2 regions of the Streptomyces sp. NPDC005962 genome follow, and region 2 is predicted to be linked to the other one. Evidence: riboswitches for the same ligand, from Rfam matches in the RefSeq annotation. Region 2 holds a riboswitch; the other holds the start of a gene.
What was found. A riboswitch is a leader RNA that binds a small molecule or an ion and turns the genes downstream of it on or off. The one in region 2 is predicted to bind cyclic di-AMP.

Region 1 (5,671 bases), 220 kb from region 2:
GGCAGGTCAGGTAGTACGTCGTGGGGAACGGCGTGCCGTCCTCCAGGCGCGGCGCGGTCTCGACGACATCGGGGTTGCCGCAGGGGCAGCGGTGCGCGACGGCGCGCAGGCCGCGCGGCAGGCGGTTCAGCTGCTCCTTGACGGCGGCGATGTCCGCGTCGGTGGGCGCGGTGGGCTCCGTCTGCGGAGGGGGCGTGTCCATGAGGGGAAAAGTTCTCTTCGATCGGTGTCGGACCGGGTGCCGGGTGCGACCGTGACGAGCGCCGGTGCGCGCGTCAGCGCCGCTCGGCGGCCGCCTTCGGCGCGTCCGCCGTGTCCACGGCGTCCCAGAGGTTGGTGTACCAGGGGCGGTCGCCCGCGCCCTGGTCGGTGGAGTGCTCGGCCCGGGCGCCGGGGTCCACCATGCTGAAGCCGGTCTCGCCCGGCATCAGGTAGTGCAGATGGGCGCGGGCCTGCCGCTCGATGTACGCGGGGTCGTGCAGCCGGGCCTTCTGCTCGCTCAGCTTGGCCACCTCGGCGCGCTCGCGCTGGGCCTGGCGCCGCTGGTCGGCGATCTCCGAGCGCTGGGAGATGTACTGCCGCATGGGGTAGGCCAGCGCGACCACCAGGGAGCAGACGACCAGCGCGAGGAGGGCGGCCCGGCCGGTGAGCCGGCTGCGGCGGCGTTTGATCCGGGCACGGTAGACCCGGGCGGCGGCGTGTTCGCCGAGCGCCTTGAGCCTGGTCGCGGTGGAGAACCGATCCGCCGGCACGTCGCCTCCCCGGTGATGACTTCGCTTGAGCAGTTCCCGCTTGAGTAACGTCGTCCCCGGCCACGGTACGGGACCGTGGCCGGGGACAAGCGTCAGACGTGTCCGCTCCTTGAGGATCGGGAAGCGGTCAGCCCTTGAAGCGCGGGAAGGCGGAGCGGCCCGCGTACACCGCGGCGTCGTCCAGGATCTCCTCGATGCGCAGGAGCTGGTTGTACTTGGCCACCCGTTCGGAGCGGGCCGGGGCGCCGGTCTTGATCTGGCCGCAGTTGGTGGCGACGGCCAGGTCGGCGATGGTGACGTCCTCGGTCTCACCGGAGCGGTGCGACATCATGCACTTGAAGCCGCTGCGCTGGGCCAGCTCGACGGCGTCGAGGGTCTCGGTCAGCGAGCCGATCTGGTTGACCTTGACCAGCAGGGCGTTCGCGGTGTCGTTGTCGATGCCGCGGGCCAGCCGCTCGGGGTTGGTGACGAACAGGTCGTCACCGACCAGCTGGACCTTGTCACCGAGCTGCTCGGTGATCGTCTTCCAGCCGTCCCAGTCCTCCTCGTTCAGCGGGTCCTCGATGGAGACCAGCGGGTACGCGTCGACCAGCTCGGCGTAGTACGCGGTCATCTCGGACGCGGTGCGGTCCTTGCCCTCGAACTGGTAGACGCCGTCCTTGTGGAACTCGGAGGCGGCGACGTCGAGCGCGAGCGCGATGTCCTGGCCGGGCTGGTAACCGGCCTTCTTGATGGCCTCGACGATCAGGTCCAGGGCATCCCGGTTGGAGTCGAGGTTCGGCGCGAAGCCGCCCTCGTCGCCGAGGCCGGTGGACAGGCCCCGCTCCTTCAGCACGCCCTTGAGGGTGTGGTAGACCTCGGCGCCCCAGCGCAGGGCCTCGGAGAAGGACTCCGCGCCGACCGGCGCGATCATGAACTCCTGGATGTCCACATTGGAGTCGGCGTGCGAGCCGCCGTTGAGGATGTTCATCATCGGGACCGGCAGCAGGTGCGCGTTCGGGCCGCCGAGGTAACGGAAGAGAGGCAGGTCGGACGCCTCGGAGGCGGCATGCGCCACCGCGAGGGAGACGCCGAGGATGGCGTTGGCGCCGAGCGAGGACTTGTCCGGGGTGGCGTCCAGGTCGAACATCGCCTGGTCGATCAGGCGCTGCTCGGTGGCGTCGTACCCGACCAGCTCGGGGCCGATCTGCTCGATGACGGCGAGGACGGCCTTCTCCACGCCCTTGCCGCCATAGCGGTTCTTGTCGCCGTCACGGAGTTCGAGGGCCTCGAAGGCGCCGGTGGAGGCGCCGGACGGGACGGCGGCACGGCCGGTGCTGCCGTCGTCGAGGCCGACCTCGACCTCGACCGTGGGGTTGCCTCGCGAGTCGAGGATCTCGCGAGCTACGACGACGTCGATGGACGGCACGAGGATCTCCTTCGTATGGGTCTTCGGTAGCAGCATGAGCCTAACCGCACCGAAGCCCCGGCGGGGTGCACCGTGGGGGCGGCGCACCCGGCCGGGGCTCGTTGACTACGGTGGGGCGGTTCAGCTCAGGTGCAGCTGCTGGCCGGGGAAGATCACGTCGGCGTGCTGGACGATGTTCTTGTTCAGGTCGAACAGCTTCTTCCAGCCGCCCTTGACGTGCTCCGCCTTGGCGATCTTGCCAAGGGTGTCACCGGACTTGACCTTGTACTCGCCGTCGCCCTTCTTGATCGGGCCGCGGGTCTCGGCGCGCGCGGCGTGCTCGGGCGCGCTGCGCGGCGCGGCCTTCGGCTTGGCGGACGGGGCCGACTGCTTGGAGTCGGGCTGGCTCTGCTGCGGGGTGGAGGGCGCGGGGGCGGACGGGGCGCCGCCGCTGGTCAGGCCCTTGCCGCAGACCGGCCAGGCACCCTTGCCCTGGCTGGAGAGGACCTTCTCGGCCACCTGGATCTGCTGGGCCTTGCCGGCCTTGTCAGCGGTGGGAGCGAAGGCGGTACCGCCGTAGGCGGCCCAGGTGGAGGAGGAGAACTGCAGGCCACCGGAGTAGCCGTTGCCGGTGTTGATCGACCAGTTGCCGCCTGACTCGCACTGCGCGACCTGGTCCCACTGGGAGCTGGTGGCGGCAGAGGCGGACGTCGCACCGATGAGCGGGGTGGCCACCGCGGCTCCGGCGAGGCCGGCGAGCGCGACGATACGGGTGGCCTTGGAGGGACGACGGTGCTTGCCCTGAGCGTTGGACATGTTGGTTCGTTTCCTCACCGACGCCTACGAGGTGAGCTGTCGGGTTCGGGCGTGAGTTGCCCGGCTGGGTGCGGAGGTCCGCACCCAGCTTCACCCCAAGCCGCTCGGCCGATGCTGCTGGCCTCCCGGCACTTACCTTGGGTCCCCCGCTCCTGCCTTCGGCGCTGGCGCGTCGGTACCGGACGACCGCCGGCAGGACTCGGCGTGACGGTCGACGGTGCTCGTTGTGGCGAGCGGAAAGACGTTAAACACACGTCCGGGAAACGTTCAAACACCCTTATCGCAGCGAAGAGGGGTGTTATCGAGGTCACTCGGGCTACATCGGCGCAGGTGGGGCCGGGTGTGGAGAGACCGGACACGACGGACGGGAGGGAAAATGTGACGAGAGGTATGTCTCACCGGTGCCAGATCGGGCAAATCCCCCTGAACTACTGGCCCCTGATGGTGAGGTCAAGTCGCTGACCAGGGATGATGAGATCCGGGTCGGTTCCGATCAGGTTTTCGTTGGATGCGTAGATCCGACGCCAGTCGCCGCCCGATTCCTGCTTTTCGGCGATTGCTGAAAGGTTGTCACCCGGACGCACTGTGTAGCCGCCATCCGTGGGGTTTTCGGCCCTGTCGGCACCGCCGCGCGAGGCATGGCCGCTCGGCCGCTCATCCTGGTCCTGTTCGCCCCGGTGCTCCCCCGAAGGGCCCCCGGAGCCGCCCTCGGTGGAGGAGGGGGCCGGCGTCGGGTCCGACGCGCCTGAAGAAGGGGACGGGGAGGGCGCGTCGCCGTCCGGTCCGTCCGGCCCGTCGGGCGAGGCGGAGTCCTGGGGCTGCTCCGGCGCGTCCGACGCGTCCGGTGCGCCGGGGGTGTTCGAGGCGCCGGGGGTGTCCGTCGCGTCGGGCGTCTTGCCGGACGGGGCGCCGTCGCGTTCACCCGAGTCCCCGCGGTCGCCCGAGCCGCCTGAGTCGCCGCGCTGCGCGTCCTGCCGGGACGGGGGCGCCGTACTGCCCGGATTCACATCCGGGGCGTCACCGCCGCCGGTCAGCCCGGCGTTCAGCGCGCAGCTGGGCCAGGCGTCCGGGCCGCGGTCGCCGAGTATCGACTCGGCGACGGCTATCTGCTGGGAGCGGCTGGCCAGGTCGGGCCGCGGGGCGTAACCGGTGCCCCCGTACTTCTTCCACATGTCGAGGGTCAGCTGCAGGCCGCCGTAGAAGCCGTTGCCCTCGTTGGCGCTCCACATCCCCGCGCTCTCGCACTCGGCGACGTGGTCCCACGTGGTGGCGGGGGCGGCCTGGGCGCCGGTCGCTCCGAAGAGCGGGATGGCGATGCTCGCACCGGTCACCCCCGCGGCGACGACGATGGCCGGAGCCTGGCGGGGGCGGCGGTGACGTCCGTTCCCGGAAAGCATGCGAATCGCCTCTCGTGTGGGGGCTCGGTTGTCGGTTGAACATAGCGACGCCACACGATCATCACAAGCCGGTGTATCCCAGGTCACGCCACGGTCACGCGGTTGACTGTTTGTCACTTTCCCCAGGTCACCGGAAGGGTGCGCAGCCCGCGCATGATGAGCCCGCCGCGTCGGCGCAGCTCGTCCGGCTCCACCGCGAGCCGGAGATCGGGGAGTCGGCGCAGCAGGGTGGCGAGCGCGGTCCGCGCCTCCAGGCGGGCGAGCGGGGCGCCCAGGCAGTAGTGGATGCCATGGCCGTAGCCGAGGTGCTGGTTGTCGGTGCGGGCGAGGTCGAGTACGTCGGGACCGGCGAAGCGCTCGGGGTCGCGGTCGGCGGCGGCGATCACCACCAACACCGGTTCCCCCTCCGCGATGTGCTGCCCGCCGAGGGTGAGCGGCTCGGCGGCGAACCGCCAGGTAGCCATCTCCACCGGGCCGTCGTAGCGCAGCAGTTCCTCGACGGCGGTGGCGAGCAGCCCCTCGTCCCCTGTTTCCCCTCCTTCTTCCGTTCCCTCCGTTCCTCCCTCTCCCAGGGACCGCTGGAGTTGTGCGCGCTGCTCGGGGTTGCGCAGCAGTGCGTAGACGCCGTTGCCGATGAGATTGACGGTGGTCTCGAAACCGGCGAACAAGAGGATGAAGGCCATCGCCGCGACCTCGTTCTCGGTGAGGTGGTCACCGTGGTCACTGGCCCGGATGAGATCGGAGATCAGGTCGTCGCCGAGTGCGGCGCGCTTACGGTGGATCAACTCGGCCAGATATGTGCGAATTCGCTTCACCGCGCGGGCCACTCCGCCGCGCGGACCTCCGCCGTGCCGGATCATCATTCCGGCCCAGTCCCGGAAGTCGTCCTGGTCCTCCCTCGGGACGCCGAGCAGATCGCAGATCGCGTAGATAGGGAGAGGAAAGGCGAACTCGTGGATGAGGTCGGCCTCTCCCCGCTCCTCGAAGGCGTCGATGAGGCCGTCGGTCAGCTCGCGCACCCGTGGGGCGAACGCGGCGACGCGGCGCGGGGTGAACGCCTTGGAGACCAGCCGCCGCAGCCGGGTGTGGTCCGGGGGGTCGATATTGAGCAGATGTGTCGTCAGATCCGCGCGCCGCTCGCCGGGAATGCCCACTTTGCCGCGGGCGTGAGCGGACTCACTGTGCCGCTGTGGGTTCTTCGACAGCCGGGCGTCGGCCAGGGCTTGCCGGGCATCGGCGTAGCGAGTGACCAGCCAGGCCTCGACCCCGCTGGGGAGCGTGGTCCGATGCACCGGGGCGTACTCGCGTAGCCAGGCGTA
Region 2 (5,671 bases):
CCCGGGTGACTGGCGGTGATATGCGCGGGGCTAGTCTCCGATGCCATGGACGTACTCATCAATGTGTTCGTCGGCCTGCACATCGTCGGCATCGCCGCCCTGCTGGGGGGCTTCCTCTCCCAGCTCTCGGCGATACGCGGGGACGGCGCGCGGATGACCCCGGGGATGCTGCACGGAGCCCTGACCATGCTGGTCACGGGTGCCGTACTGGTCGGGCTGAACCAGGCCGACGATCAGACCGTCAACACGCTGAAGATCGGCGTCAAGCTGGCGCTGCTGATCGTGATCCTGGGGCTGGTGTATGTGAAGCGGGACGAGGAGAAGGTGGAGCCCGCGATGTTCGGCGCGGTCGGCGCGCTGACGACGGTGAACATCTTCATCGCGGTGCTCTGGACCTGAGGCCTGACCTGACGCCTGACCTGACGCCTGACAGTCCATCAGTTTTTCTCACGCCGCCAGACCCCCGACCAGGGGGCGCGAAGGGGCGGAATGGGGGAAATCGCACCTGTAAGCGCAACCCGACGCGCCCTTCGACTGTCTTACCCATCAAGGGCAAGTCGAGGGCAAGCCCGGAGGGAGCGCGCAATGGGGGCAGAGGGAAGATTCGCGGCATGGCGGCGCCGTACGGCGGTCGCGTTGGGTATGGCGGGCATGGTGGTGCCGTTGTCCGTCGCACTCGGTACGGCACCGGCGCAGGCGGCGACGTCGTGTACGGCGGGCACCGGTCCGTATCAGAAGCAGGTCGAGAGGTTCCTCGGCCGTCCCGTCGACGGTCGGCAGTCCTCGGGGGACTGCCGCGCGACGCAGAAGTTCCAGATCAACCACGGCATCAGCCCGACCATCGGCTACGCGGGCCCCGTCACCTGGGGTGTCATGAAGCTGATCAACGCGCAGAACGCGGCGGGGCGTAACCCCAACGCGGCGCGCAAGTGCCCCACCAACAAGGGCCGCATCGCCTGCGTCGACCTCACCCGCCAGCTCAGCTGGGTGCAGGACGGCTCGCGGCTGGTGTTCGGACCGGTGCCGGTGCGCAGCGGGCGGGACAAGTACGAGACCCGCACCGGGCTGAAGAAAATCTACTGGCGGGACATCGACCACTGGTCGACGATCTACGACGTGGCCATGCCGTACAGCCAGTTCTTCGACGGCGGCCAGGCCTTCCACTCCATCGCGGGAAGCGTGTGGTCGCCGCCCGGCTCCCACGGCTGCGTCAACATGCGCTCCGGCGACGCGAAGAAGTACTGGAGCCTGTTGCGGAACGGCGACGACGTGTACGTGTACGGGCGCAAGCCGGGCACGTGACCCGGTCACCGGGGACAGCGGCTGCCCGATCGCGTACCGGGCAGCCGCATCTCTTACCGAGGCACAGGGCTTACGCGGGCCGCACGCTCCCGTAGATCGGCATCTCGGTGATCGGCGCCTTCTTCACCACGTCTCCCGGCTTCGGCGCGTGGATCATCATCCCGTCGCCGATGTAGAGCCCGACGTGGCTGATGTCGTCGAAGAAGAAGACCAGGTCACCCGGTTTGAGGTCGGAGGTCGAGACGCGCGTACCGGCCTTCACCTGGTCCCATGTGGTGCGCGGCAGCGAGACTCCGGCGGCCTTCCACGCGGCCTGGGTGAGCCCTGAGCAGTCGTAGGAGTTGGGGCCGGTGGCGCCCCAGACGTACGGCTTGCCGAGCTGGGACTCCGCGAAGTCGATCGCCTTGGCGGCCTTGGTGCTGTTCGTGGAGGTGGACGAGCCGCTGCCGCTTCCGGAACCGGAAGAGGAACCGGAACCGGAAGCGGCGCTCGACTGCTGCCCCTGCTTCTGCTCCTGCTGCTTCTGCTCGGCGGCGGCCTTCCGCTGCTTTTCGGCCAGCTCGGCCGCCTTGCGCCGCGCCTCCTCGTCCTTCTTCTTCTCGATCGCGGCCAGCCGCGCCTTCTCCTTGGCGGTCAGGTTCGCCAGCAGTTGGCGGGCCTGGGACAGCTTGTCCTGGACGGACTTCTTCTTGGTCTTCAGCTCTTTCTGGGTTTCGGTCAGCGACGCCAGGCTCCGGGAGGCCTCGCGGCGCTCCTCGGCGGCCTTCGCCGCCTGCGTCTGGAAGTCGTCGACGGCCTTCTTCTGTGAACCGGCCATCCGGCTCATCAGGTGGGACTGGTCGAAGAGGTCCTGCGGGTCGTTGGAGAACAGCAGGCTCGCGGCGCTCGACGTCATACCGCCGTTGCGGTACTGGGCGGCGGCGTAGGTGCCGAGCGTGCGGCGGGACTCGTTGAGCTTCTCCGTGTTCTCGGCGACATCGTCCAGCAGCCGGCTGACCTTGGTGCGCTGCTCCTCGGAGTGCTCCTTGGCGGCGTTGTAGTGCTGGGTGGCGGTTTCCGCCTGGTGGTAGAGCGTGTCCACCTTCTCCTTGACCGCCTCGATCGACTGCGTGGTGCCGGGCTTCGGGTCGCTCGGCGCGGCGTTCGCGGTCTGGGACAGGAGGGTGACGGAGGCGAGGGCCGCGGTGGTGAACCCGTAGGCCGTACGGCGTCCGGTGGACGAGGAGGTGGGTATTCGGGTCCGCGGCTTGCGGTGCGACGCCAAGGGAGGCGCTCCTTCCGTGGACCGCCTACCGGGTTAGCTGTCGGGTTCGGGCGGTACGGAAGGTTGCCCTACGGCCTTGTGCGGGCGGGACGTCACGTCGTACATGCCGTACGTGTCGTACCGCAGCTCGGGCCGATTCACCCCATCTTGCGTTGTGGGTCCCCGGCTCCGGCTGCCTCGCGGCGTGACGGACTCGGCGGAGGCCGCCCGGGCCGGCGCGGTTCGCCGACGGGTGTACGGGCCGCCTGGGGGAGGACGGTAGCCAACTCGTGGGGCTCCTGTGAAGGCTGGTGGCCGATATGCCCGAAACCGTTTCGTGACATCCATATGTAGTCTGTGCGCAGGCTGTCGGTGCGGCCGCCTAAACTCGGTGAGCGATGAGCAGCCTCTTTGACGACAGCTTCCTGGCGAATCTCGGGCCTCCGGACGAGGAGCCCCCGCCGCCCGAGGATTCCGCACACCCGGGCCCGGCCGGTGGTTCAGGCGGTGCGGATGGTCCGGGCGGTCCGGGCGGTTCCGGCGGTGAAGAGGTGCCGCACCACCTCTTCACGGGCGCCTTCGACGCGCCGGTGCCGAGCGGGCCCAGAGAGGCGTACTACCGGGACGGCGCGGCCCGCCCCGCCGTCGACCCGGCGGCGCTGCTGGAGGGGCTGAACGAGCAGCAGCGGGCGGCCGTGGAGCACACCGGCTCGCCGCTCCTGATCGTCGCGGGCGCCGGTTCCGGCAAGACCCGGGTGCTCACCCACCGCATCGCGTATCTGCTCGGCACCCGCCATGCGCATCCCGGCCAGATCCTCGCCATCACCTTCACCAACAAGGCGGCGGGGGAGATGAAGGAGCGGGTCGAGGAGCTGGTCGGGCCGCGGGCGAACGCGATGTGGGTGATGACGTTCCACAGCGCGTGCGTGCGCATCCTGCGCCGCGAGTCGAAGAAGCTGGGCTTCACCTCATCGTTCTCGATCTACGACGCCGCCGACTCGAAGCGGCTGATGGCGCTGGTCTGCCGGGATCTCGATCTCGACCCGAAGAAGTTCCCGCCGAAGTCGTTCAGCGCCAAGATCTCCAACCTGAAGAACGAGCTGATCGACGAGGAGACCTTCGCCGGTCAGGCGGCGGACGGCTTCGAGAAGACCCTCGCCGAGGCGTACGTGATGTACCAGTCGAGGCTGCGCGAGGCCAACGCCTTCGACTTCGACGACATCATCATGACCACGGTCAACCTGCTCCAGGCGTTCCCGGACGTCGCCGAGCACTACCGCCGCCGCTTCCGGCACGTCCTGGTCGACGAGTACCAGGACACCAACCACGCTCAGTACACGCTGGTCCGCGAGCTGGTGGGCACGGGCACGGACGAGATGGCGGCCGGGGAGCTGTGCGTGGTCGGCGACGCCGACCAGTCGATCTACGCGTTCCGGGGCGCCACGATCCGTAACATCCTCCAGTTCGAGGAGGACTATCCGGACGCGCGGACGATCCTGCTCGAGCAGAACTACCGCTCCACCCAGACCATCCTGAGCGCGGCCAACGCCGTCATCGAGCGCAACGAGAACCGCCGCCCGAAGAACCTGTGGACCGAGGCCGGTACCGGCGCCACCATCACCGGCTACGTCGCCGACACCGAGCACGACGAGGCCCAGTTCGTCGCCGACGAGATCGACCGGCTGACGGACGCGGGGGACGCCCGGGCCGGGGACGTCGCGATCTTCTACCGCACCAACGCCCAGTCCCGGGTCTTCGAGGAGATCTTCATCCGGGTCGGGCTGCCGTACAAGGTCGTCGGCGGGGTCCGCTTCTACGAGCGCAAGGAGGTCCGCGACGTCCTCGCGTACCTGCGCGTCCTGGCCAACCCGGAGGACGCCGTACCGCTGCGCCGCATCATGAACGTGCCCAAGCGCGGCATCGGCGACCGCGCCGAGGCGATGATCGACGCGCTCGCGTCGCGCGAGAAGATCACCTTCCCGCAGGCGCTGCGCCGCGTCGACGAGGCGTACGGCATGGCGGCCCGCTCGGCGAACGCGGTCAAGCGGTTCAACACGCTCATGGAGGAGCTGCGGACCATCGTGGAGTCGGGCGCGGGCCCGGCGACCGTCCTGGAAGCCGTGCTGGAGCGCACCGGCTACCTGGCGGAGCTCCAGGCGTCCACCGATCCGCAGGACGAGACCCGCATCGAGAACCTCCAGGAGCTGGCCTCCGTGGCCCTGGAGTTCGAGCAGGACCGGGGTGAGGAGAACCCCGGCACGCTCGCGGAGTTCCTGGAGCAGGTCGCGCTCGTCGCCGACTCCGACCAGATCCCCGACGAGGACGAGGAGGGCGCCGGGGTCATCACGCTGATGACGCTGCACACGGCCAAGGGGCTGGAGTTCCCGGTCGTCTTCCTCAGCGGCATGGAGGACGGGGTCTTCCCGCATATGCGCGCGCTCGGCCAGACCAAGGAGCTGGAGGAGGAGCGGCGGCTGGCGTACGTCGGGATCACCCGCGCCCGCGAGCGGCTGTATCTGTCCCGGTCGACGATGCGCAGCGCCTGGGGCCAGCCCGCGTACAACCCGCCGTCCCGCTTCCTGGAGGAGATCCCCGACGAGTACGTGCGGTGGCGGCGCACCGGGCCCGCGACCCCGTCGGCGTCGATGGGCGCCATGGCGTCGTCGGGCGGCGGGTCGGGGCTGTCGTCCGGGCTGTCGTCGTCGCGTTCGCGGGGTGGGTCCTCCGCGTCCGGTTTCGCGACGCGGCGGGCGAAGGACCGTCCGGTGGTCTCCCTGGCCATCGGGGACCGGGTGACGCACGACTCGTTCGGGCTCGGCACCGTGGTGGCGGTGAAGGGCACCGGGGACAACGCGGAGGCGACGATCGACTTCGGCGGCGAGAAGCCGAAGCGGCTGCTGCTGCGGTACGCGCCGGTCGAAAAGCTCTGAGCGTTGCTGGCCGAGCTCTGAGCGTTGCTGGTCGGGGGCCGGTCAGTTGGGGTCGAGGCCGTGGCTTCGCAGCCACGGCTGCGGGTCCACTGCCGCCCCGCCGCCCGGGTGCACCTCGAAGTGCAGATGAGGGCCGGTGGAGTTGCCGGAATTCCCGGAGTAGGCCATGACATCCCCGGCCTTGACCGTCCCGGAG

Region 1: linked by a shared signal. The riboswitch ahead of ABZ370_RS03530 (transglycosylase family protein) and the one ahead of ABZ370_RS02470 (NlpC/P60 family protein) in region 2 are both predicted to bind cyclic di-AMP.

The regions. Positions count from the first base shown of each region.
Region 1 covers NZ_JBEXVE010000001.1:735,427-741,097, reverse strand. The annotation lists gene ABZ370_RS03545 (DUF501 domain-containing protein) at 1-202, opposite strand, end outside; gene ABZ370_RS03540 (septum formation initiator family protein) at 276-752, opposite strand; gene eno (phosphopyruvate hydratase) at 880-2,166, opposite strand; gene ABZ370_RS03530 (transglycosylase family protein) at 2,281-2,955, opposite strand; cyclic di-AMP (ydaO/yuaA leader) riboswitch at 2,962-3,129, opposite strand; gene ABZ370_RS03525 (transglycosylase family protein) at 3,384-4,352, opposite strand; gene ABZ370_RS03520 (cytochrome P450) at 4,466-5,671, opposite strand, start outside.
Region 2 covers NZ_JBEXVE010000001.1:516,021-521,691, forward strand. The annotation lists gene ABZ370_RS02460 (hypothetical protein) at 46-399, shown strand; gene ABZ370_RS02465 (L,D-transpeptidase) at 586-1,302, shown strand; gene ABZ370_RS02470 (NlpC/P60 family protein) at 1,373-2,566, opposite strand; cyclic di-AMP (ydaO/yuaA leader) riboswitch at 2,573-2,775, opposite strand; gene pcrA (DNA helicase PcrA) at 2,944-5,475, shown strand; gene ABZ370_RS02480 (M23 family metallopeptidase) at 5,518-5,671, opposite strand, start outside.